DNA from 3 places in the Ensifer sp. NPDC090286 genome. Region 1 is predicted to be linked to each of the others. Evidence: riboswitches for the same ligand, from Rfam matches in the RefSeq annotation. Region 1 holds a riboswitch; each other region holds the start of a gene.
The links. A riboswitch is a leader RNA that binds a small molecule or an ion and turns the genes downstream of it on or off. The one in region 1 is predicted to bind cobalamin.
Positions count from the first base shown of each region.

Region 2: it holds a riboswitch for cobalamin, as region 1 does, so the genes downstream of both, nrdH (glutaredoxin-like protein NrdH) here and ACIQUG_RS16485 (aromatic ring-hydroxylating dioxygenase subunit alpha) in region 1, are expected to answer to the same signal.
Region 3: it holds a riboswitch for cobalamin, as region 1 does, so the genes downstream of both, ACIQUG_RS08035 (CbtB-domain containing protein) here and ACIQUG_RS16485 (aromatic ring-hydroxylating dioxygenase subunit alpha) in region 1, are expected to answer to the same signal.

Region 1 is NZ_JBIVYF010000003.1:248,932-256,382, forward strand. Features, by position in the region: partial or broken gene ACIQUG_RS16475 (glycoside hydrolase family 25 protein) at 1-989, shown strand, start outside; gene ACIQUG_RS16480 (2Fe-2S iron-sulfur cluster-binding protein) at 1,211-2,305, opposite strand; gene ACIQUG_RS16485 (aromatic ring-hydroxylating dioxygenase subunit alpha) at 2,307-3,551, opposite strand; cobalamin riboswitch at 3,655-3,856, opposite strand; gene ACIQUG_RS16490 (DUF6656 family protein) at 4,174-4,773, shown strand; gene ACIQUG_RS16495 (L-threonylcarbamoyladenylate synthase) at 4,851-5,825, shown strand; gene ACIQUG_RS16500 (FAD-binding oxidoreductase) at 5,968-7,401, shown strand.
Region 2 is NZ_JBIVYF010000005.1:251,760-259,210, forward strand. Features, by position in the region: gene ACIQUG_RS25415 (TetR/AcrR family transcriptional regulator C-terminal domain-containing protein) at 1-479, opposite strand, end outside; gene ACIQUG_RS25420 (multidrug effflux MFS transporter) at 669-1,865, shown strand; gene nrdF (class 1b ribonucleoside-diphosphate reductase subunit beta) at 1,949-2,923, opposite strand; gene nrdE (class 1b ribonucleoside-diphosphate reductase subunit alpha) at 3,033-5,186, opposite strand; gene nrdI (class Ib ribonucleoside-diphosphate reductase assembly flavoprotein NrdI) at 5,156-5,572, opposite strand; gene nrdH (glutaredoxin-like protein NrdH) at 5,585-5,806, opposite strand; cobalamin riboswitch at 6,195-6,422, opposite strand; gene ACIQUG_RS25445 (acyl-CoA thioesterase) at 6,575-7,366, opposite strand; gene metE (5-methyltetrahydropteroyltriglutamate--homocysteine S-methyltransferase) at 7,363-7,451, opposite strand, start outside.
Region 3 is NZ_JBIVYF010000001.1:1,614,664-1,622,114, forward strand. Features, by position in the region: gene ACIQUG_RS08020 (DUF1772 domain-containing protein) at 1-475, opposite strand, end outside; gene ACIQUG_RS08025 (NAD(P)H-binding protein) at 472-1,302, opposite strand; gene ACIQUG_RS08030 (TetR/AcrR family transcriptional regulator) at 1,407-2,099, shown strand; cobalamin riboswitch at 2,098-2,361, shown strand; gene ACIQUG_RS08035 (CbtB-domain containing protein) at 2,402-2,578, shown strand; gene ACIQUG_RS08040 (CbtA family protein) at 2,776-3,570, shown strand; gene ACIQUG_RS08045 (ferric iron reductase) at 3,612-4,463, opposite strand; gene ACIQUG_RS08050 (glucoamylase family protein) at 4,484-5,827, opposite strand; gene ACIQUG_RS08055 (DUF1194 domain-containing protein) at 5,975-6,769, shown strand; gene ACIQUG_RS08060 (GntR family transcriptional regulator) at 6,883-7,451, shown strand, end outside.

The DNA of each region.
Region 1 (7,451 bases):
CCTTCATCGGTCTGGCTTTCGCGGCGGCGATCGCACGCGCCGGTGAACTGGAGCCCTGGAAGACCAAATCGAACGCCATCATCGTCGACGCCTATGAGATGAACAGCATCGACTGGGAAACGATGCTTGGCGACAAGCGCATTTCCGGCTTCATCGCCAAGGCCTCCGACGGCCTGCCCGAAAGCTTCTCCTGCACCGGCGACCACAACGGAGACACCTTCAACCACTGCAAGACCATGTGGCGCAAATACGCCGTCAGCCGCGAACTCTACCAGACCCGCCGGATGATTGCCCGCTCGCACGGACTGCTGTGGGGTGCTTATCACCTCGCCCGTCCGGGCAATCCCGTCGACCAGGCGAACCATTTCCTCGACTATGCCGAGCCGCGTGACGACGAGCTGATGGTGCTCGATCTCGAAGGCATCGACCCGGACAAGTACATGTCGCTCGAGGACGCCGCCATCTTCGCCGGGCACATCAAGACCCGGACCGGGCGCTACCCGATCCTCTACACCAACCACATCACCGCCAAATACATCGCCGCGCACCGGGCCAAACACCGGCTGCTGTCGCGTCTGCCACTCTGGTACGCCCGCTACAAGCCGGATATCCGCCAGGTCTTCCCGATGGGCAACTGGGACAGTTACGCGCTGTGGCAGTTCTCCTCGGGCATCAACTGCGGAAAGCGCCGATGCCCCTACCGTGTGCCGGGAACGCTTGACGACATCGACGTCAATGTGGCGGCGATGTCGCCGCCGGCCCTGAAAGCGATCTGGGCTCAAGGCGCCTTGCTGCCGGAAAAGCCGCTACCGCTGATGCTCGTCGCCCAAGCCGAGCGGGGAACGGGCATGCAGGCGGTCGCACGGGCAACTGCGATGTTTAGCGAGCCGCTGCTCGTCAGCCGCGCCGACGCTGCGAGCGGCGCCGGCAGCGGCGTCGACATGATGGTGACCGGCTCGATCGATTTCGCCCGCCAGGAGCGCGCCCTGCAGGTGGCGATTGCCGGAAATGAAGCTGCCCAGAGCACATGCCCGAAAACGGCGACCGGCACCGACGCCCCGGCAAGCGTTTCGGCCAATCCGATCCCCTGCACCGCGCCCTAAGCCTGTCGCGTGAAAAAGGATCTCGCGCCAGGCTTTAAGCTCTGATCCTTTATGCACGTCGCTGCTGCAAAACCGCGGCGCACCTCTCGCGACATGCATCGACGCCCTCAGGCTTCGATCTGGACGTCGCCAAGCGGCCGTGAGCAGCAGGCGAGGATGTAGCCCTCGTCGATCTCGTCGTCGAGAATGCCGCCATTGTGGTTCATCTCGACCTCGCCCGCGACCTTCATCACCCGGCAGGTGCCGCAGATGCCGCCTTCGCAGGCAGCGCCGATGCGCACCCCATTGGCGCGCGCCGCCTGCAGGATCGTCTGGCCGGGCTTGGCCTCGACCTCCTTGCCGCTCATGGTGAAGGCAACCTTGGCCGCCTGTATCTCGCCCTCGTCTCCGGCACCGGCGCGCACGGCGATCTCTTCGGCGGCGGGTGCTGCCGCCGGCTGGAAGCTCTCCTCGTGATAGCGGCCCATGTCGAAACCGGCCGTCTTCAGCATCTCGCGCACGCCGCGCATGAAGGGCTCGGGGCCGCAGCAAAAGACGGTGCGGTCCATGAAATCGGGCGCAAGCAGCGGCAGCTTGGCGCCGTCGATGCGGCCGCGCAATCCGTGCCAACCGTGGCGCGCCTCATGCCCCTCGACGATAAAGCCGAGGTTGAGCCCGGACATCTGGGTGGCGAGCACTTCCAGTTCCGAACGGAACAGCAGATCGTCCGGACGACGCGCGCAGGAGATGAAGGTCACATCCGTCTCCGGCACGCAATCCGCCATCCAGCGCGTCATCGACATCATCGGCGTGATGCCGGAGCCGGCCGAGATGAACAGGTACTTGTCGCCGGGATGACGAACGAAGCTGAAATCACCGAGCGGACCGAAGGCCCGGAGCTTCATGCCCGGCTTCAGGTGGTCGAACATCCAGCGGGTGCCGATGCTGTCGGCCTGCGCCTTCACCGTGACAGCGATTGAAAGCGGCCGCGACGGCGTCGACGACAGCGTGTAGGTGCGCATGACCGGCTCGTCGGCGACCGGCAGTTCGAGCGTTACGAATTGCCCGGGCAGATAGCGGAACCAGGCGGGCTTTTCGGCTCGGAAGCTGAAGGTCATGACATCGGCGGTCTCGACGACAGCCGATGTGCATTCGAGCATCTGCTGCCGATCGATCCAGACATGCAGCGCGTCGAAATGGTGAAACGAGGAGGCCATCTGCATGTCAGGCGACCCTTGAAAGGGGAGCCGCGTCGCCAGAAAGGCGCTGCTCCATGAACTTGCAGTACCACTCGACGAACTGCATCACGCCGCCTTCGTGCTCGGGCGAATAGGGACCGGGCTCATAGGCCGGCGAGCGGATGCCGAAGGCATTCTCCTCGACGATCTGGCGATCCTGATCGTTGGTCTCGGTCCAGACATGCGTCAGTTCCTCGAGGTGGTAATCGACGCCTTCGACCGCATCCTTGTTGACCAGCCACTTCGTCGTCACCTGGGTAAGTTCAGGCCCGAGCGGCAGCACGCGGAAGGTGATGGCGTGATCGGCGAGCACATGGTTCCAGGTGGTCGGGTAGTGGAACATCAGAAGCGTGCCGATCTGGCTCTGGGAAACATCGGCCGACAGAGCCCGCCTGACGGCGCGCGCGCCCGACATGGTGTAGCTTTCGGCATTGTCGACAAGCGGCATGCGGGCGGCGCGGAACTGGCCGGTTGGCGACATCCTGAACTCACTCGGCAAGCCTTCGGCCTCGCATTTCGCCCAATGTTCGGCGATCACGGGATCATCCTTGGCGCCCTGCACACCGGTCGCGGTCGGGGCTTCCGGATAGGTGCGGCAGAGTTCCGGGTGATTGGCGGCGCAATGATAGCATTCGCGGTTGTTTTCCCAGACGAGCTTCCAGTTGCCCTTCTCGACGATGGTGCTTTCGAACGCGACCTTGGTTTCGCCGAGCCGGTGCGGCGCGAGATAGGGCAAGGCCATCTCGCGGAACGCGGTGAAATCCATCGGCTTTTCCGACAGGTTGATGAAGATGTAGCCGCCGACCGTTTCGCAATGGATCGGCTTCAGGCTGTGGGCTGCCTTGTCGAAATCCTCCCCCATCTGCCGGGCGAAGAGCAGCGAGCCGTCGAGTTCGTAGGTCCACTGGTGATAGGGACAGACGAGCTTGGCCGACGAGCCCTTCTGTTGCGTGCAGACGCGCGAGCCGCGATGGCGGCAGGAGTTGTGCAATGCCCGGATCGTGCCCTGGCGATCGCGGGTGATGACAACGGGGTAGTCGCCGACCTGGACGGTGAAATAATTGCCGGCCCGCGGGATCTCGCAGTCATGGCCGATGAACAGCCAATCCTTGTACCAGATGTTTTCCAGATCCTGCCGATAGTAGTCGGGATCGATGTAGAAGGCCCGATCGAGGCTGTAGCCGTCGCGCCGGCCCTTCAGCTTTCGAAGCATATCGTTTCTGGTTTCCATGTCCTGTCCTCATGCGCCATGTCTTGGAGAGGCAGGACAGGAACCCGCACGGGCACACGCCCATGCGTTGTCGGCTCCGATCCGGCTGCCCGCCGCAACCCGTTACGGTTATGTCCGTCAAGGCTGGTTTCCGGGCTCAGGAGCGGTCCCTTCGGACCAGCCCGGCGCCTTCCCGGACGAACCGTCCAGTGGCCTTTGCCGAGGCTTTCGCTCCACCACCGTTGCGGGGGCAGCGCCGGGATTTGACCGGCTTCCCAATTCTCCGCCTTCTCTTCGAAGACGGCACCTTGAGTAAGGATATGTAATCGCGGAAACCGCCCTGGCAGCTGCCGGATAGCGACATCCAATTCCAGAATGACGACACGGGAAAAACCGCCATCAACGGCGCCTGTCTTAGAATTTTTACACTACAAACATATAGATAGCTCACATGTTGGGCATTTGCCGCCTTTTGCGGCGCGGGCGGCGCAGACGCGGGAAAGCTTCGCCCGTTTGCGACATCCCGTCAGATAGGGAACACTCATGATGCAGCCAGCAGGCAATCATTCATTAACCATGAGCCGCTAGCCTAGCCGGCGGACGAGAGAGGTCCTGCAGGCAGGCAGATGGCGCGCTGACGATCATGGCAAAGTTGAGATACTACGACGCGGCAGCCGAGGCGCCGCCGACAATCCCGCCGAAGACGGCGGTTCATACCGAATTCCTGCGCACGGGCCGGATCAATCGCAGGCAATGGGTGCCGAGCGAACGGCGCTACCTGAGCTATGAGGAAGTTGCGGACAGGACGGGCAAGAAGCTCAACACCGCCGGCGACACGACCCATAAGCGGATCAACGGCTTTCACACCTCGATCCAGTTCCCGAAGATGATCTTCCACCGCACGCTCGTCGGCCGGCCGCATCTCGGCTACTGTCACGTGACGGCGGCGCGCACGCCGGTTACGCCCTCCAAGGACATCACTTGGTCCTTCTACTTCGCCAACTTCTACTGCGACCTCGGCCACGAGACGCATTTTTTCGAAGGCATCCAACCCGGCTATTCGCGCATGTATTTCGCCGTCGCCATCGAACCGGGCGCGGAAGCCGGCCAAATGGTCATCAACCGCAATTTTCGTGACAACGGTCTGCTGTTTCGCACCGACGATCCCAAGGTCGCGCTGAAAAACGTGCTGATGCTCGGTGCCAAGGACGACGCGTTGCGCCGCATCATCCGCAGCCTCTGAGCCGAGCCGGTTGCCTCAAAGAAAATCGTTCTGTTTTTCCGGTGCGTCCGTTAAGGAAGCGTCGGAAAGGAAACGGCATGGCTGAGATCATCGATACGGATAGGGAACCGGACCGCGCGATCGCGCGTGCCTGCGCCGTTCTTGCCGAAGGCGAGCCGGTCGCCATTCCGACCGAGACCGTCTACGGCCTCGCCGCCGACGCCACCAATCCTGATGCGATCAGCCGCATCTACGAGATGAAGGGGCGCCCGCGCTTCAATCCGCTGATCTCGCATGTCTCCGACATGGCGATGGCCGAAGCCCACGTGCACTTCGATCCGGTTTCCCGTCAACTGGCCGAAGCCTTCTGGCCCGGCCCGCTGACGCTGATCCTTCGGCAGCGCGCCGACAGCACGGTTCATGCGCTGGCGTCCGCCGGCCTCGACACGCTCGGCATCCGCATGCCCGACGGTTTCTCCCGCCGGGTTATAGGCCGCTTCGGGCGGCCATTGGCCGCGCCCAGCGCCAATACCTCGGGAAAGATCAGTCCGACCAGTGCGGCCCATGTCGAGGCCGATCTCGGTGGAAAATTGAAGCTGATCCTCGACGCCGGCCAGGCCCAGATCGGCCTTGAATCGACGATCATCAAGGTCGATGGCGACGAGATCCGGCTGCTTCGGCCGGGTGGCCTCGATGCTGCCGAGATCGAACGCCTCCTCGGCCGTCCGGTGATCCGGCCGGAGGCGGCGGGAGCGACGATCGAGGCGCCGGGCATGCTTGCCTCGCATTATGCGCCCGGCGCTGCGGTGCGGCTCGATGCCGCCGAGGTGCATGCCGGCGAAGCCTTGATCCGTTTCGGCGGCAATCGGATTGCCGGCGAGGAACAGGCGGCCATCGTTCTCGACCTCAGTCCGACTGGCAATCTGCGCGAAGCCGCCGCCAATCTCTTCGACTACATGAAACGGGCGGATGCCAGCGGCGCAGAGACCATCGCCTTCGGGCCGATCCCTTCGGACGGGCTGGGGGAAGCCATCATCGATCGGTTGCTGCGGGCAGCCGCACCACGAGGGTAAGATAGTGCGGGGCATCTTCCGCGCGCCCGCTCTCACCGAACGGCACCCATTGCGGTTATGATCGCCGCCGACCAGGAACCGAGGATCCCATCCTCAGATCGACCGATCCGATAGCGCACAGGCGCAACGCGAAGTGAGGCCCATGACCACCCTTCCCTCTCCCGAACTCATCGCCTCCTTCGTCGACATCATCGGCAGCGCCAACGTGCTGACGGCCGAACCGGACAAGGCACGTTATCTCGTCGAATCGCGCGGACTTTATCGCGGCACGACGCCGATGGTGCTGCGTCCGGGCTCCGTCGACGAGGTCTCGCGCATCATGAAGCTTGCAAGCGCCACCCGCACGGCGATCGTGCCGCAGGGCGGAAACACCGGCCACGTCGCGGGGCAGATCCCGCGGGAGGGCAAGGCGGACATCGTTCTTTCGCTGGAACGGCTGAACCGCATTCGCGACATCGATCCGGTCGGCAATGTCATCGTCGCCGATGCCGGCTGTATCCTTGCCGACATCCAGAAGGCGGCGGACGAGCACAATCGCCTGTTCCCGCTGTCGCTCGGCTCGGAAGGTTCGGCCCGCATCGGCGGCAATCTCTCCACCAATGCCGGCGGCACCGCCGTGCTTGCCTATGGCAACATGCGCCAGCTCTGCCTCGGCCTCGAGGTAGTGCTGCCGACCGGCGAGATCTGGGACGGGCTGCGCCGGTTGAAGAAGGACAATACCGGCTACGACCTGCGCGATCTCTTCATCGGTGCCGAAGGTACGCTCGGCGTGATCACCGGCGCCGTGCTCAAGCTCTTTCCGAAGCCGCTCGGGCATCAGGTCGCCTTTGCCGGGGTCGGCAGCGTCGAGCATGCGCTCGCTTTGTTCGAAAAAGCGTCCAGCCTTTGTGGACCGGCGCTGACCGGCTTCGAGCTGATGCCGCGGCTGGGCGTCGAATTCACCGCCAAGCACATCCCCGGCGTTCGTGACCCGATGGACACGATCCATCCCTGGTACGCGCTGATCGATATCTCGACATCCGATACCGCCGAAAGCGCGGAACGGATGGTGCAGGATCTTCTGGAACAGGGATATGCAGCCGGCCTCGTCGAAAATGCCGTGATCGCCGCCAACGAGACACAGGCCAAGGCGCTGTGGCACATGCGCGAGAGCATGTCGCCGGCGCAGAAGCCCGAGGGCGGCTCGATCAAGCACGATGTCTCCGTGCCCGTCTCCAGCATTCCGGCCTTCATGAAGGAGGCGGATGCGGCCGTCATGAAAGCGATTCCCGGCGCGCGCATCTGCTCCTTCGGCCACATGGGCGACGGCAACATCCACTACAACATTTCGCAGCCTGTCGGCGCCGACAAGCAGGCCTTCCTCGACCGCTGGCGCGAAATCAACGCCATCGTCCACGGCATCGTGCTGAGCTATAACGGCTCGATCTCTGCCGAACACGGCATCGGCCAACTGAAGCGCGACGAACTCGCCGAGGTCCGGGCGCCGATCGAAATCGAGCTGATGCAACGCATCAAGCACGCATTCGATCCCGCGGGCATCATGAACCCCGACAAGGTGTTGCGCGCTGACCGATGACGGCGGCCCGCCCCGCGCGGCGGGCTACCATGCAGCCGCCAAGCCGAAGC
Region 2 (7,451 bases), on a different contig from region 1:
ACGTGGGCAAGGCGCGCAAACAGCGCCGCCAGCGCCCGGTCGGTCTTGCCCGGTCCCTGCTCCCGCCAGAACTGGAACAGGTGCGGATAGCGGTTGCCCTCGGTCGAGATCAGCTTCTGGATGAACTTGGCGTCCTGGTTGCAATTGCAGTTCTTGTTGAGGCGCACGGCAAATTTGGCCAGGTCTTCCTCGAGATTGTCGGCGTTTTCGGGAAAGGTCGCGAGGATGGAGAAAAGCACGCCGTTCACGCGATCCATGATGTCCTGGATCACCGCCATGAACAGCGTCTCTTTCTCGCGGTAGTGATTGTAGATGGTCTGGCGCGAGACCCCGGCAACGACCGCGATCTCGTCGATGCTGGCGCCGGAAAAGCCTTCCCGACAGAAAACATCGGCCGCGGCCTCCAGGATCGAGAGGCGTTTCGCGAATTGCCCTTTCTGGGGGCGAGCGTCAGCCGAGGCCAAATCAAATTTCTTCATGGATCGAAGATAGGCCCCATTGACGATTTAGACAATACTGTCTAATTTTACACTTGTGTCCAAATTAATGGACGAAATAGTCAGCGCAGGATGCGGTTCCCCAACGCTCGATCCTGGCACGACGATGTCTTTGAGTTTCAATCCGGGCGGCAGCGGTTCGGCTGGCGCGATTTCTGAAAGTTCATTGCCATGACAACGTCCTTCCTCCGCACGGCGATCGTGCTCGGCCTGATCTCGGCGATCGGCCCCTTTGCAATCGACATGTACCTGCCGGCCCTGCCGTCGATTGGCAAGGATCTGGCGGCCGAAAACGGCGTGGTGCAGCTCAGCCTGCTGGCCTTCTTCATATCCTTTGCCATCTCGCAGCTGATCTATGGGCCGCTCTCGGATATCTGGGGCCGCAAGGCACCGCTCTACCTCGGCATCGGCCTCTTCACCGTCGCCAGCATCGGCTGCGCGCTTTCGACCGACATCGAAACCCTGATCGCCTTCCGCTTCCTGCAGGGCATCGGCGGCGCCGCCGGCATGGTCATTCCGCGCGCCGTGGTGCGCGACATGCACACCGGCGTTCAGGCAGCACGGCTGATGTCGATGCTGATGCTGGTCTTCAGCATCTCGCCGATCCTGGCGCCGCTTGCCGGCAGCATGGTGATCGAGTTCTACGGCTGGCGCGGCGTGTTCTATGCGGTGACGATCGCCGCCTTTATCGGCCTGATCCTGTTGTCGACCCAACTTGAGGAGACCCGGCCGAAAAAGGATCGCGCCGACAGCAGCATTGCAAGCGCGCTTGCCGCCTACCGCCTGCTCCTGTCCGACCGCAACTTCCTGACGCTCACCTTCATCGGCGGGCTTGGGATCTCCGGGTTCCTCGTCTATCTCGCCAACTCACCCTTCGTTCTGATCGACCACTATGGGCTGACGCCGACGCAATATAGCATCGCCTTTTCGATGAACGCCGTGTCGTTCTTCGCGGTGTCGCAGGCGACCGGCTGGCTCGGCGAGCGTTTTGGGCTGGTGCGCGTCATGCATCTTGCCGTCGGCGCCTTCGCGCTCACCATGGTCACTATGTTCATCGTCATGAGCCTCGGCTTCAACCAACTGCCCGTGATGGCTGCCTTCCTGTTCGTCGGCTATGGCGTGCTCGGCCTGGTGATCCCGACCTCGGCGGTGCTGGCACTCGAAGACCACGGCGAGATCGCCGGCACGGCGTCGGCGCTGATGGGTACGCTGCACTTCGTCACCGCTGCCGTCGCCATGGTGGTCGCGACCATCTTCTTCGACGGCACGGCCCTGCCGATGGCCGGCGCGATTGCCGCTTGCGCCCTTGCCGCCTTCCTGCTGACCCAGGCTACGATCGGCCGCAGCCGGGTGGTCGCTGCGGAATAGGGGCTGCTATTGCTGAACCAAAAGGCCGGCGAGGGTGTTCCTCGCCGGCCTTTTGTTTTCAGGTGTGACCGGATGGGCTGTCTTTAAAAATCCCAGTCTTCGTCCTCGGTCGCGACCGCCTTGCCGATGACATAGGAAGAGCCGGAGCCGGAGAAGAAGTCATGGTTCTCGTCGGCATTCGGCGAGAGGGCCGACAGAATGGCGGGATTGACCTTGCACGCTTCCGCCGGGAACAGCGCCTCGTAGCCGAGGTTCATCAGCGCCTTGTTGGCGTTGTAGTGCAGGAACTTCTTCACGTCTTCGGTGAGCCCGACGCCGTCATAGAGTGCCTCGGTGTATTTTGCCTCGTTGTCGTAGAGCTCGAGCAACAGGTCGAAGGCGAAATCCTTGATCTCCTGGCGGCGCTCCTCGCTCAGACGCTCCAAAGCGCGCTGGAACTTGTAGCCGATATAGTAGCCATGCACCGCCTCGTCGCGAATGATCAGGCGGATCATGTCGGCGGTGTTGGTGAGCTTGGCGCGGCTCGACCAGTACATCGGCAGATAGAAGCCGGAATAGAACAGGAAGCTTTCGAGGAAGACGCTCGCGACCTTCTTCTTCAAGGGATCGCCGGAGGCATACTCTGCCATGATCAGCGCCGATTTCTTCTGCAGGAACTCGTTTTCCTCCGACCAGCGATAGGCGTCGTCGACATCCGGCGTCAGGCAGAGCGTCGAGAAGATCGAGGAATAGGAGCGCGCGTGCACCGCCTCCATGAAGGAGATGTTGGAAAGCACCGCCTCCTCGTGCGGCGTGGCGGCATCCTCCATCAGCCTGACGGCGCCGACGCCGTTCTGGATGGTGTCGAGCAAGGTAAGCCCGGTGAAGACGCGGATCGTCAGCGTCTGCTCCTCGGATTTAAGCGTCGCCCAGGAGGGAATGTCGTTGGAGAGCGGCACTTTTTCCGGCAGCCAGAAATTGCCGGTGAGCCGGTTCCAGACCTCCAGGTCCTTGTCGTCCTCGATGCGGTTCCAGTTGATGGCGCGGATGCGGCTTGCGGGTTTGGTGTGCATGTTCATTGGTTAGCCTTTTTTGGGTCGTGTCGGCCCCACATCCGCCTGCCCTCACCCTCTCCCCACGTGCGGGGAGAGGGTGAGGGGCAGCTTGGGCAGTTGCTGGAATGCAAAGTTACAGAGCGCAGGAAACGCAGCCCTGGACCTGCGTGCCCTCCAGCGCCATCTGGCGAAGGCGGATGTAGTAGATGGTCTTGATGCCCTTCTTCCAGGCGTGGATCTGGGCGCGGTTGATGTCGCGGGTCGTCGCCGTGTCGCGGAAGAACAGCGTCAGCGACAGGCCCTGGTCGACGTGCTGGGTGGCCGCCGCATAGGTGTCGATGATCTTTTCCGGGCCGATCTCGTAGGCGTCCTGGTAATATTCGAGATTGTCGTTGGTCATGAAGGCGGCCGGGTAGTAGACGCGGCCGATCTTGCCTTCCTTGCGGATCTCGATCTTGGACACGATCGGGTGGATCGAGGACGTCGAATGGTTGATGTAGGAGATCGAGCCCGTCGGCGGCACGGCCTGAAGGTTCTGGTTGTAGAGACCTCCTTCCATCACTGCCCGTTTCAGTTCCAGCCAGTCTTCCTGGGTCGGGATGGCGATGCCGGCCTCTTCGAACAGCGCCTTCACCTTTTCGGTCGCCGGCAGCCATTCGGCCTCGGTGTATTTGTCGAAATAGTCGCCAGAGGCGTATTTCGAGTTTTCGAAGCCGGCGAAGCTCTTGCCCTTTTCGACCGCCAGCCGGTTCGATGCGCGGATGGCGTGGTAGGTCACCGTGTAGAAATAGATGTTGGTGAAATCGATGCCTTCTTCGGAACCGTAGAAGATGCGCTCGCGCGCGAGATAGCCGTGCAGGTTCATTTGCCCGAGGCCGATCGCGTGGCTGTCGTCGTTGCCCTTTTCGATCGAGGGCACGGACGAGATGTGGCTCATTTCGGAGACGGCTGTCAGCGCACGGATCGAGGTCTCGATGGTCTGGCCGAAATCCGGGCTGTCCATGGCAGCGGCGATGTTCAGCGAGCCGAGGTTGCAGGAGATGTCCTTGCCCATGTGCTTGTAGGAGAGGTCGTCGTTGAATTCGCTCGCCTCGCTCACCTGCAGGATTTCCGAGCAGAGGTTGCTCATGGTGATGCGGCCGGCAATCGGGTTTGCCCGGTTCACCGTGTCCTCGAACATGATGTACGGATAACCGCTCTCGAACTGGATCTCGGCGATGATCTGGAAGAAGTCGCGCGCCTTGATCTTGCGCTTGCGGATGCGGGCATCCTCCACCATCTCGCGATACTTCTCCGTCACCGAGATTTCGGTGAGCGGCACGCCATAGACCTGCTCCACGTCATAGGGCGAGAACAGGTACATGTCCTCGTTGTTGCGGGCGAGCTCGAAGGTGATGTCGGGGATGACGACGCCGAGCGACAGCGTCTTGATGCGGATCTTCTCGTCGGCGTTCTCACGCTTGGTGTCGAGGAAGCGCATGATGTCGGGGTGGTGGGCATGCAGGTAGACAGCACCCGCACCCTGGCGCGCGCCAAGCTGGTTGGCGTAGGAGAACGAGTCTTCCAGCAACTTCATGACCGGGATGACCCCGGAGGATTGGTTCTCGATCTGCTTGATCGGTGCGCCCATCTCGCGGATGTTGGTGAGCGACAGCGCCACGCCGCCGCCGCGCTTGGAAAGCTGCAGCGCCGAATTGATGGCGCGGCCGATGCTTTCCATGTTGTCCTCGATCCTCAGCAGAAAGCAGGAGACGAGCTCGCCACGGCTCTTCTTGCCGGCATTGAGGAAGGTCGGCGTCGCCGGCTGGAAACGGCCGGAAATGATCTCGTCGACGAGGTCGCGGGCAAGCGCCTCGTTGCCGCGCGCCAACGCCATCGCCACCATGCAGACGCGGTCTTCGTAGCGTTCCAGGTAGCGCTTTCCGTCGAAGGTTTTGAGCGTATAGGACGTGTAATATTTGAAGGCGCCGAGGAAGGTCGGGAAACGGAACTTCTTCGAATAGGCGTGGTCGTAGAGATCGCGCACGAAGTTGAACGAATACTGGTCCAGCACTTCCTGCTCGTAGTAGCCCTCGGTCACCAGATAATCGAGCTTTTCCCGCAGGTTATGGAAGAAGACCGTGTTCTGGTTGACGTGCTGCAGGAAGTATTGCTTCGCCGCCTGCCGGTCCTTGTCGAGCTGGATCTTCCCCTCCTCGTCGTAGAGGTTCAGCATCGCGTTCAGCGCGTGGTAATCCAGCGCCGCTTCCGTCGCCTTCAGGGGGCGTTCGAGTGTTGTGACGTCCAAAATCGTTCCATCCCGTTTTTGACATTGGCGACGTCCTCGTCGGTTCCGAGCAGCTCGAACCGGTAGAGGTAGGGCACCCGGCACTTGGCCGAGATCACCTCGCCGGCGATCCCGTAGGTCGCGCCGAAATTGCTGTTGCCCGCTGCGATCACGCCGCGGATGTGAGAGCGGTTGCCCGCGTCGTTCAGGAAGCGGATCACCTGTTTCGGCACGGCACCTCGGCCATCGTCGCCGCAGTAGGTCGGTACGACGAGCACATAGGGCTCCGAAACCGTAAGTGCATCCTTACTTTCCTTGAGCGGTATGCGGGCCGCGCGAAGGCCGAGTTTCTCGACGAAGCGATGGGTGTTTTCCGAGCGGCTGGAAAAATAGACGATCAGCCCCATCGCTTCTCTCCTTCAGGAAAGCGCGCTGATCATGTCCGGGCGGAACCCCGCCCAATGCCGCTCGCCGGCGACGACCACTGGAACCTGCCGGTAGCCGAGATCCTGCACCAGCGCGAAGCCATCGGAATCCTCGGAAATATCGACGATGCGATAGTCGATGCCCTGGCGGTCAAGCGCGCGGGTGGTGGCGGTGCATTGGACGCAGGCGGGTTTGCTGTAGACTGTGATCGACATGGGTTCCTCGTGAGGGTCTGGCAAATGGGCGCAAAAAATCGGCGGGTCGCGCGAACGCGAACCGTGGGCTTGGCGATAGGGCACGAAACATCGCTCCCCGGTCGCCTCGATCGGAGTGGATGTCGGCAAGCTGGCCCAAGGTCGATTAGGCAGCCGGGCCGGCTCGTTCTGGTCGGGCGCTCCGGAATTTCCGCAGATGCGGGCTCTCAGGGCGCGGCCTTTCGATCAGGCGCGCAACAATGCGCACCCGTCCGCAGAAGGTGGATCTGAACTGGAAGAAACTGACATGACTTCACCCCGAAGCTTTCGACAGGCTGCCGGGGAGATGTCGAGACGATCGGGCAGGCTCATCCTGCCACGCACTCAACCCCTCCGGACACCCCGCCCGTGGACGTTTGTTGCTCGAGGCAGGTCTCCTGGCTTACGGGTCAAAGCTTCCATCCCGACCTTCCCGAGGCCTCATGCCTCAGTGGTCCAATTCCGGACAGTTGCTCGCCGTCTACAGTTGCGGGGGCAGCTACGGCATAGCCTGAGCGGAAAACCCGCCGGCGCACCGTATTCCCGTCTTAGCTCCCAATCCTTGCGAATCGGAAGAACCTCGAACACTAGATATAGTAGTTCATCGCAAATCTGCGTCAATAGGTTCTATATGCTGAAGGCGGGGGTGCAGCGGTCTTTTCTTTTTCGGTGTGGATAACGGGGAGTAAATGGCGGCGCGCAATCAATCCTGTGGACCGAGGGCGCCATTGAGCGGCGCCCCCGGCTTGCTCAGGCGGCGAAGGCCGCAACCGGGCGGTTGCGGCTGTCGACGGCCACCATCACGAAAGTCCCGGTGACGGTCAGCAGGCGCCCGCCGCTGAGCAGTTCTTCCGACCAGAGCTCGACCTCTATCGTTGTGGAACTGCGTCCGGTCCGGGTGACGCGCGCCAGCGTGTCGACGATCGTTCCGGCGGCGACACGCCGCTTGAAATCGCTCCTGCAGGAGGCGAGCACCATCGCTTTGCCGGTCAGCCGGGTCGCGGCGACGAAGGCCGCCTTCGTCATCTGGGCGAGTGCATCGCCGCCAAAGAGCGCGCCGGCGCTGTTGGTCTGGCCCGGAAAAACGATGTCGGTCATGCCGACGAAATCGGCGGCGGGAGCAGCCGGCGCGGGCTCGGCGAGCGGCGGAAGGTGCCAGTCGGCACCTTTGTCCCGCGGCATCCCAACCATGGTGAACTGTCCGCGTGAGCAAAGATCGCGGCCGCCGGTCGCAAGGTCTTCGGCCACCATCTCGACGTCGACGACCATCGAGCGCCGCCCGACGCGCACCGGGCGGCCAGAGAAACTGACGATCTGGCCGATGCGGGCGGGTGCGCGAAAGTCGATCCGGTCGCAGGAGGCGGTGACGAAGGGAACGCGGCCGTGGCGGGTGGCGACGATGAAGGCGATCCGGTCCATCAGCGCCAATGCGGCACCCCCAAAGAGGGTGCCGTGATGATTGGTGTCGCCGGGAAAGACGATATCGACGAGGGTCTGTGGCACCGGGGTTTCCCCCGACGCCGCTTCCGTGTGGTCCGTCATGCGCGAAGCGCCTTGCGGGGATCATCCGCGAAGGCCTGGCGCAGGGCACGCGCCGCCGCCACCATGTTGACAAGCGCCGGCCGGG
Region 3 (7,451 bases), on a different contig from region 1:
CACGGGCGAAACCGAGAATGAAGAACGCCAGCGCGCCGATCGATGCGAAGGTGCGCACGTGGTTCCACCAGACCCAATCGGTCAGATAGCGCTCACGCCAGAGATCGGTCGCCGCCTGGCCGGGCGCTGCGGCGGCGAGCGCATCGTTCATCGGCACGTTGAAGACGATGGTCACCAGCAGCACGCCGACGACATAGGCGATGCCGCCGGCGGCAAGCCACCACCTCCCCTCGCCGCCCGAGAGGAAGGCGACGACGATGAGCGCCAGGGCGAGCAGCGCCGTGCCCATGAAGGCGCTGAGGAAGATCGGGTTCTGGATCACGACATTGATCGCATTCATCGCAGCGATCCCCTGCTCCGGCGGCAGCCGCGACAGGGCCTGCATGATGCAGACCGAGAAGATGAAGAACAGCCCGGCCATCAGGCCGGAGCCGATCGCGGCGGCAAACGCCAGAGCGGGGATCAGGGGGATCATGCGGCAAGACTCCAAACACCAGTTGCTGCGGTTTCCCGAGCGTAGGCTGCAAAGTCACGCGGACGCCGCCCAAGCACATGCTCGACATCGGACGTCAGGTTTGAATTGCGCCCGTCGAGCACCGAGGTGAAGAGATAGCGGATGAGTTCGACATAGTCATCAGGCACGCCGTCGGCCTGCAAGTGTGCCGCGAAGTCGGCAACCGGTATCGCCTGATAGGAGATCGGGCGGTTGGCAGCCGCGGCGATTTCGGCCACGGCGTCGGCAAAGGTCATCAGCCGCGGGCCGGTCAGCGAATAGACCTTGCCGACATGGCGGTCGTCGAGAAGCGCTTCGACAGCGACGTCGGCAATGTCGTCGCAGCTGACGAACGGCTCGGTGACCGTATCCACGGGCAGGAAGACGGAACCGCTCAAGACACCCTCGGCGAGGAAGCCTTCGTCGAAGTTTTCGAAGAACCAGCTGCCCCGGATGACCGTCCAGTCGGCGCCGGAGGCCTGCAGCGCGCGCTCTGCCGCTTCCGCCTCGTCCTCGCCACGCCCCGACAGCAGCACCAGCCGCTTGACGCCGGCGCTGACGGCAAGGCTCGAGAACTTGGCGATCACCTCGACGGAGCCCGGCACCGCCAGATCCGGCTGGAAGCAGACATAGATGCGATCGACGTTTTCAAGGACCGGCGCCCATGTCTGCTCTTCCGTCCAGTCGAAGGAAGGCGACGCCGAACGGGCGCCGATGCGCACCGCGACGCCCCGCTCTCGAAGGCGCTCGGCCACCCGCCGCCCCGTCTTGCCGGTACCGCCCAAAACCAGTGTGATTTTCTGAGACATCGTTTCCTCCTGAGGTTCCACCAACAAACATGAGTATCTCTCACATTTGCAAATGTGATAAATCCTCGTATTTTAGGAGTCAAGTCAAAATGTGAGCATTACTCATGATTCCAGATGCAAGTCCCGCCACGCTTCCCGCTGACGACGAGCCTGCGCTGCGCCGGACACCGAGCCAGAAGCGCAGTCGCGAGCGCGTCGAGCAGATCCTTGCCTGCGCGACGGCGCTCATCCAGGAAAAGGGCAGCGACGCCATGCGCATGAGCGAAGTCGCTGAAAAGGCTGGAATATCGATCGGGTCGCTGTATCAGTACTTCCCCGACAAGGCGGCGATCGTGCGCACGCTCGCCGAGCGCTACAATGCGGTCTGCAACGAGTGCATCGCGGCCGAACTGGCCAAGGTGACCTCGATCGCCGAGCTGCGCGACGCCTTCTCGCTTTTGTTCGACATCTATTACGAGATGTTCCTCGCCGAGCCGGTCATGCGCGACATCTGGTCGGCGATGCAGGCCGACAAGGCGCTGCGCGAAATCGACCTTGCGCAAAGCCGCGCCGGCGGAAAGCTGCTGGCCGATGTCTGGGCCCGGCTTGTGCCGGCGACGCCGCGCGAGGAAATCGACAGCGCCGCCTTCCTGATCATGCATCTCGGCGACTGCACCATGCGGCTTGCGGTCTCGGTCGAGCGCGCCGAGGGCGACCAGATCGTCGAGGCCTACAAGCGCATGACCATCAAGGATTTTGTCGCGGATGGACCGCGCGGCGGCGCAGGCTCAATTGACAACTCCATGACAGAATCCTAATCATCTGGGATCGATTGGTTCCCGGGACGCGAACGCGTTTCGGGAGTAAACGGGAACGTGACGGATGGACCCACTCTGGGCATTCAAATCACGGCCGACCCCGCGACTGTAGAGCGACGTCGATCTTGCCGTTCCGGAGCGATCCGGAAGAAGCCACTGGAAAGGCCGCGAGAGGGCGGCCGAACTGGGAAGGCGAGGCAGACCGAGGGCTTCCCGCCCAACGCCGTGAGCCAGGAAACCTGCCACTCGATGCGGGCATAGGGCCCAACCGGGAATTTCCCGATGCCATCACGGAGGTTGTCATGGCTACGTCTACCATTTCGAGCACCCCGCTCTCCCTCAGCGATCGTCTGACCGCTGGCGTCATCGCGCTGTTCATCGGCGCATTCCTCGTCTTCGGCGCCGGCCTTGCCAACTCGGCCGTGCTGCACGACACGGCGCACGACACCCGCCACTCCTACGGCTTCCCCTGCCACTGACCGATGCCTCGGAACGTCAACAACGTTCCGCATCGAACAATCTGCGGACCTGAACGCATCCGGCCCGAGCCGGATGTCGGCTTGTGTGCATCCCGGTTTTTCCGGCGTGCGAAAGCCATCCGCAGCACAGGCAAAATGGGAAGGCTCAAGGACCACGCCGCAGCGCGTGGCTTTTGTCGTTATCGAGGGATTTCAAGATGATTGTCAGAACGCTTCTGGCCGCGATCGTGGCTGGATTGATTGCCGGTGTCTTCATGACCGGCGCCCAGGAATTGCGCGTCACGCCGCTGATCCTGCATGCGGAAGAATTCGAAGGCGAGGCTCCGGCCCCCACCGAACAGCCCGCCGCCCAACCGGGTGCGGCACAGCCTGCCGCGGAAAACCACGACCAGCATTCGTCGCTCAAAGCCGTGTCGCCGCTCGGCGCCTTGCTCGACGCGCTGTCGCCGATCACGCCGGCCTATGCCCATGAGGGCGAGCACGAGGAAGGCGGCATCATGTTCGGCATGAGCCGCTTCTCCGGCACGCTGATCGCGAACCTCGTGACCGGTTCCGGCTTCGGCCTGCTGCTCGCCGGCGTCAGCCTGGTGATCGGCTACCCGATCACGCTTCGGAACGGCGCGCTCTGGGGCGCCTGCGGCTGGCTTGCCGTGCACATGCTGCCGGCGATCGGCCTGCCGCCGGAACTGCCTGGCTTTCCGGCCGCCGAACTGGGCGACCGCCAGACCTGGTGGCTCGCAACGGTGGCGCTTTCGGCTGTCGGCCTTTATCTCGTCGTCCTGCGCGAGGAGATCGTCTCCAAGGTCGCGGGCCTCGTGCTGATCGCAGCGCCCCATGTCTACGGTGCGCCGCAGCCGCTCGACATCACCAGCAACGTTCCGGCCGTGCTCGGCGCAGAGTTTGCGGTTGCCGCACTCGCCACCACGCTCGCCTTCTGGATCGTGCTCGGCGTCGTCTCCGGCTTCATCAACGAGCGCTTCGTCAAAGCATAGTGATCGCCGATCACGGATCGTCAGCAAACCGACGGCGGGGTTCAGGCCCCGCCGTTTTGCATGAGATGGGTCACCAGCCGCGCACGGCGATCTTCCGGCTCCAGCAGGACGCAGGTGTCGCAGAAGCTACCGCCCTCCGTCTTGAAATAGAGACAGCAGCCGCAGCGGATCCGATACTGGCGCGAAATGTGTTCACCACTTGCCGGATCGACAGCCGCAATCTGCTCGTAGCAAAGCGCATCTGAATAGAGCCGCGAGCCCGGTCGCTTGACGATCGCCAGCGCCTCGGCCATGCCGCGCGCCTCATCTCCGATCGCGCGGCCGATTTCGAGGAACGCGCCAGCCAGAGCATCCGCCGCGAGCCGCCACTGCGCCCCGCTCGAGAGCCCTGTCCGTGCCTTGAGAACTGCAATGACGGGCGTCAGATGAGCGATGAAGCCCCGCTCGAAAGCTCTGACGCCCTCCTCTCCACCCTTGCGCTCCGTCGCCGGCGGCTGGAGGCAAAAATGATAGCATTTGCCCGCGATTGCGGCGCCACGGTGAAGCCGCGTCCAATCCTCGAAACGAATGCCGGCGACCTCCAGCTGCAGCCCGGCACCGAGATGGAACGCGCCGAGGACTACGCTCAGCTGGCGGCTATAGAAGGCGATCAGATGCGCCGCCCGGATCCGGTCAGTCATGCCGACCCCGAAGAAATCCTGATAGGCCATCCCCGCCTCAAGCCCAGCGCTGCCCGCAGCCCAGAAGTCGCCCGGTGCGCTGAATTCGCTGTCCGGCCCGAGTGACACGGCAGCATCCGGAAACTGGGCACGCAGATGGTCCGCGACGGCCAGCGCCTGCGGCGCAAATGCCGCCGCGATCTCCGCTGTCGGCCGGTGGTCGTTCAAGCGCATGCCGTCTCCGTTGCCCATTCTCATCCCTTGGCGCTGGATGCGGGCGGATTGCCACGCGCACCCTCCCTTTGCCGCAGCCAGCCACCGTCGAAGCCGGCTCGTTGAAGGCCGAGGCGGATCGCCGGTATGCCGCGCATCAGCGTCCAGACAAGGCCGCTTCGCCAGTTCTCGATCATCATGACAACGAGGCCCTGGTCAAGACCGACGACCCGCGCATCGATCCAGCCCTCCGGCCCGCCGCCACCAAGGCTCGGGTTGAAGCCGCCGGGAAAGCGCCCCTCGTTCAGAAGTCCCGGATAACTCTCCGCCATATGCACCAGCGAGGCCTGCGCCGCCTCAGGCTCGAACGGCAGGCAGGCAGGCGGCGCCCAGGGCACGAGCGTGCCGTCATCAGGGCCGTAGGGCGCGCCGCGGTTCACATAGCCGAAAAGCCGCTGCTGGCGCCCATCGCGAAAGCGCACTCGGCCGCGCGGCGCATGGCAGGCGCTGAAGCCCCACAGGTGTTCGCCATATCCGACAAAGTGTCCGGGATTGGAACGCGCATGGTCCCGCTGCAACGCGATGGCGCGCCGGGTATTTTCGAAATAATCCGTTCCCCGCTCCCGCATCGGTCGGTCGGCCAGCGCGTGCAGATCGAGCCAGGCCTGCGGGAAGAGATGGATGAAGAGCGGCGCCGCATGCAGGTGCGGCCGGCCCTCGACGGGGATCCAGTCATGGCCCTCGGCATAGGCCGCATAATGCTCCGGTTCGATCGCATGTTCGGGCGCGCCGAGTGCCAGCACATAGAGCAGCAGCGCTTCGCTATAACCCCGCCAGCGATGTTTCAAAAACCGCCCCGGCGGCCGCCAGCCCATCGTCAGCGTATCGCCGCGATTGAGCGCCCAGCGCCAGTCGACCCGCGCATAGAGCCTGTCAGCAAGCGCACGGATCTCGCCTTCGACCGCGTCGTCGCGGCGGAAATAGGCGCAAGCCGTCAGGCAGCCGGCAATCAGCAGCGCCGTGTCAACGGTCGAAAGCTCGCACTGCCAGGCGCGCGCGCCGGTCCGCATGTCGAGGAAGTGGTAGTAGAAGCCGCGATAGCCGGTCGCCTGCCGGTGGCAGGACTGCGGGCTTTGGGCAAGGAAGCGCAGGGTCGTCACCACCCGCCGCGCCGCATCGCCGCGCGAAAGCCAGCCGCGCTCGACGCCGACCGGGTAGCAGGAAAGGCCGAAGCCGGTCGCAGCGATACTCGCCGGCGCGCCCGGCAACGCAGTGTCGGCGATCAGCCCGGTGACCGGATCGGAATGTTCGAGGAAATAGCCGAACGCCGCCTGCTGCAATCGATCGATCTGAAATCGCTCGGTATTTTCGCTACGCTGCTGCATCCCGCCTTTCCCGGTCGGCATCCGGGCTCATGCATGACCCGGCAAAATCACTCTTTAGTGAAGGCCAACTACACCCAAACGGTCGCCGAAATCCAATCTTGTGTTACAGTCTTCTAATCTGACCGCGCGCAATGACTGGTTGAAGCGATGTTGAGCGTGTTGGCGTTACTCCTTTCATTGAGTGGTGGCCCGAGCCCATCGACCGCCGAGGCGACGAATGTCGACGTCGAACTGATCCTGGCGGTCGACATGTCCGGCTCCATGGATCTCGACGAGGCTCGCATCCAGCGGGCCGGCTATGTCGAGGCGCTGCGGCACCGCGACTTTCTCGATGCCGTCGAAAGCGGCCAGCTCGGCCGCATCGCGATCGGCTATTTCGAATGGGCTGGAACGGTGAACGAATCCTCCGTCGTCGCCTGGCGGGTGATCGACACCGCCGCCGACGCGGATGCCTTCGCCAAGCTGATCGAGCAGCGCCCGGTCGGGACCCGGCGCGGCACTTCGATCTCCAACGCCATTACCTACGGCACCGCACTGATCGATTCCAACGCTTACAGCGGCGTGCGGCGGGTCATCGACATCTCCGGCGACGGGCCCAACAACATCGGCCCACCGGTGCTTCCGGCCCGCGAGACCGCGATTGCGCGCGGCATCACCATCAACGGGCTTGCGATCCTCATCCGCCCGTCGGTTTCCACCGGCCCGCTCGACCAGTATTATGCCGAATGTGTCATCGGCGGCCCCGGCTCCTTCGTGCTGCCGGTGCACGAGCCCGAAGATTTCTCCATCGCGATCCGCCAGAAACTGGTGCTCGAAGTCAGCGGTCTGCAACCGCCGCCGAGGATACGCTATGTCGATGCCTTCCCGGCCCCCGACTGCCTGGTCGGCGAGAAACTGCGGCCCGGATTCCTCGACCGGGTCTATCCGGAACTCGACAAGTAGCCTCCCCCGACCTGAGGATCATGCGTAATCGCACGCAACCTTTGCGCGTCAGATTGTCGTTTCCCTTCGCCTCGTCCGACGATAAGATAGCGCGTTGCTTCGCGGATCGATTCATGTCCTTGACCACCACGCCCCATCAGGCCGAACTGGCCACCGACCCGACCACCGACATCGGCAGTCAGCATATCCGCGATACGTTGCGCGATGCGATCGTCGAGCGGCGGCTTGCGCCTGGCACCAAGCTTTCGGAAAGCGACGTCGGCGAACTCTTCAATGTCAGCCGCACCCTGGTGCGCGCCGCTCTGCAGGCTTTGTCCTATGAAGGACTCGTCAACGTCGAGAAGAACCGCGGTGCTTTCGTCGCCCACCCGTCCATCGACGAGGCGCGCCAGATCTTTGCGACCCGCCGGCTGATCGAGCCTGGTGTCGTGCGCGCCGCCGCCGCCCGGATCGGCAAGGCGGAGATTGCCGAACTCAGGCGCATGCTGGCAGCCGAGCGGCAACTGACCGAACAGCGCGGCCAATCGGCCCGTCGTGCGGAGATCAAGGCATCGGGCGATTTCCACCTGGCGCTTGCCGACCTCTCCGGTAACGCGATCCTGCGCCGCTTCATGGACGAACTCGTCGCCCGCTCCTCGCTGGTCATTGCACTTTACGGACAATCGACGGTTTCGAGCTGCGG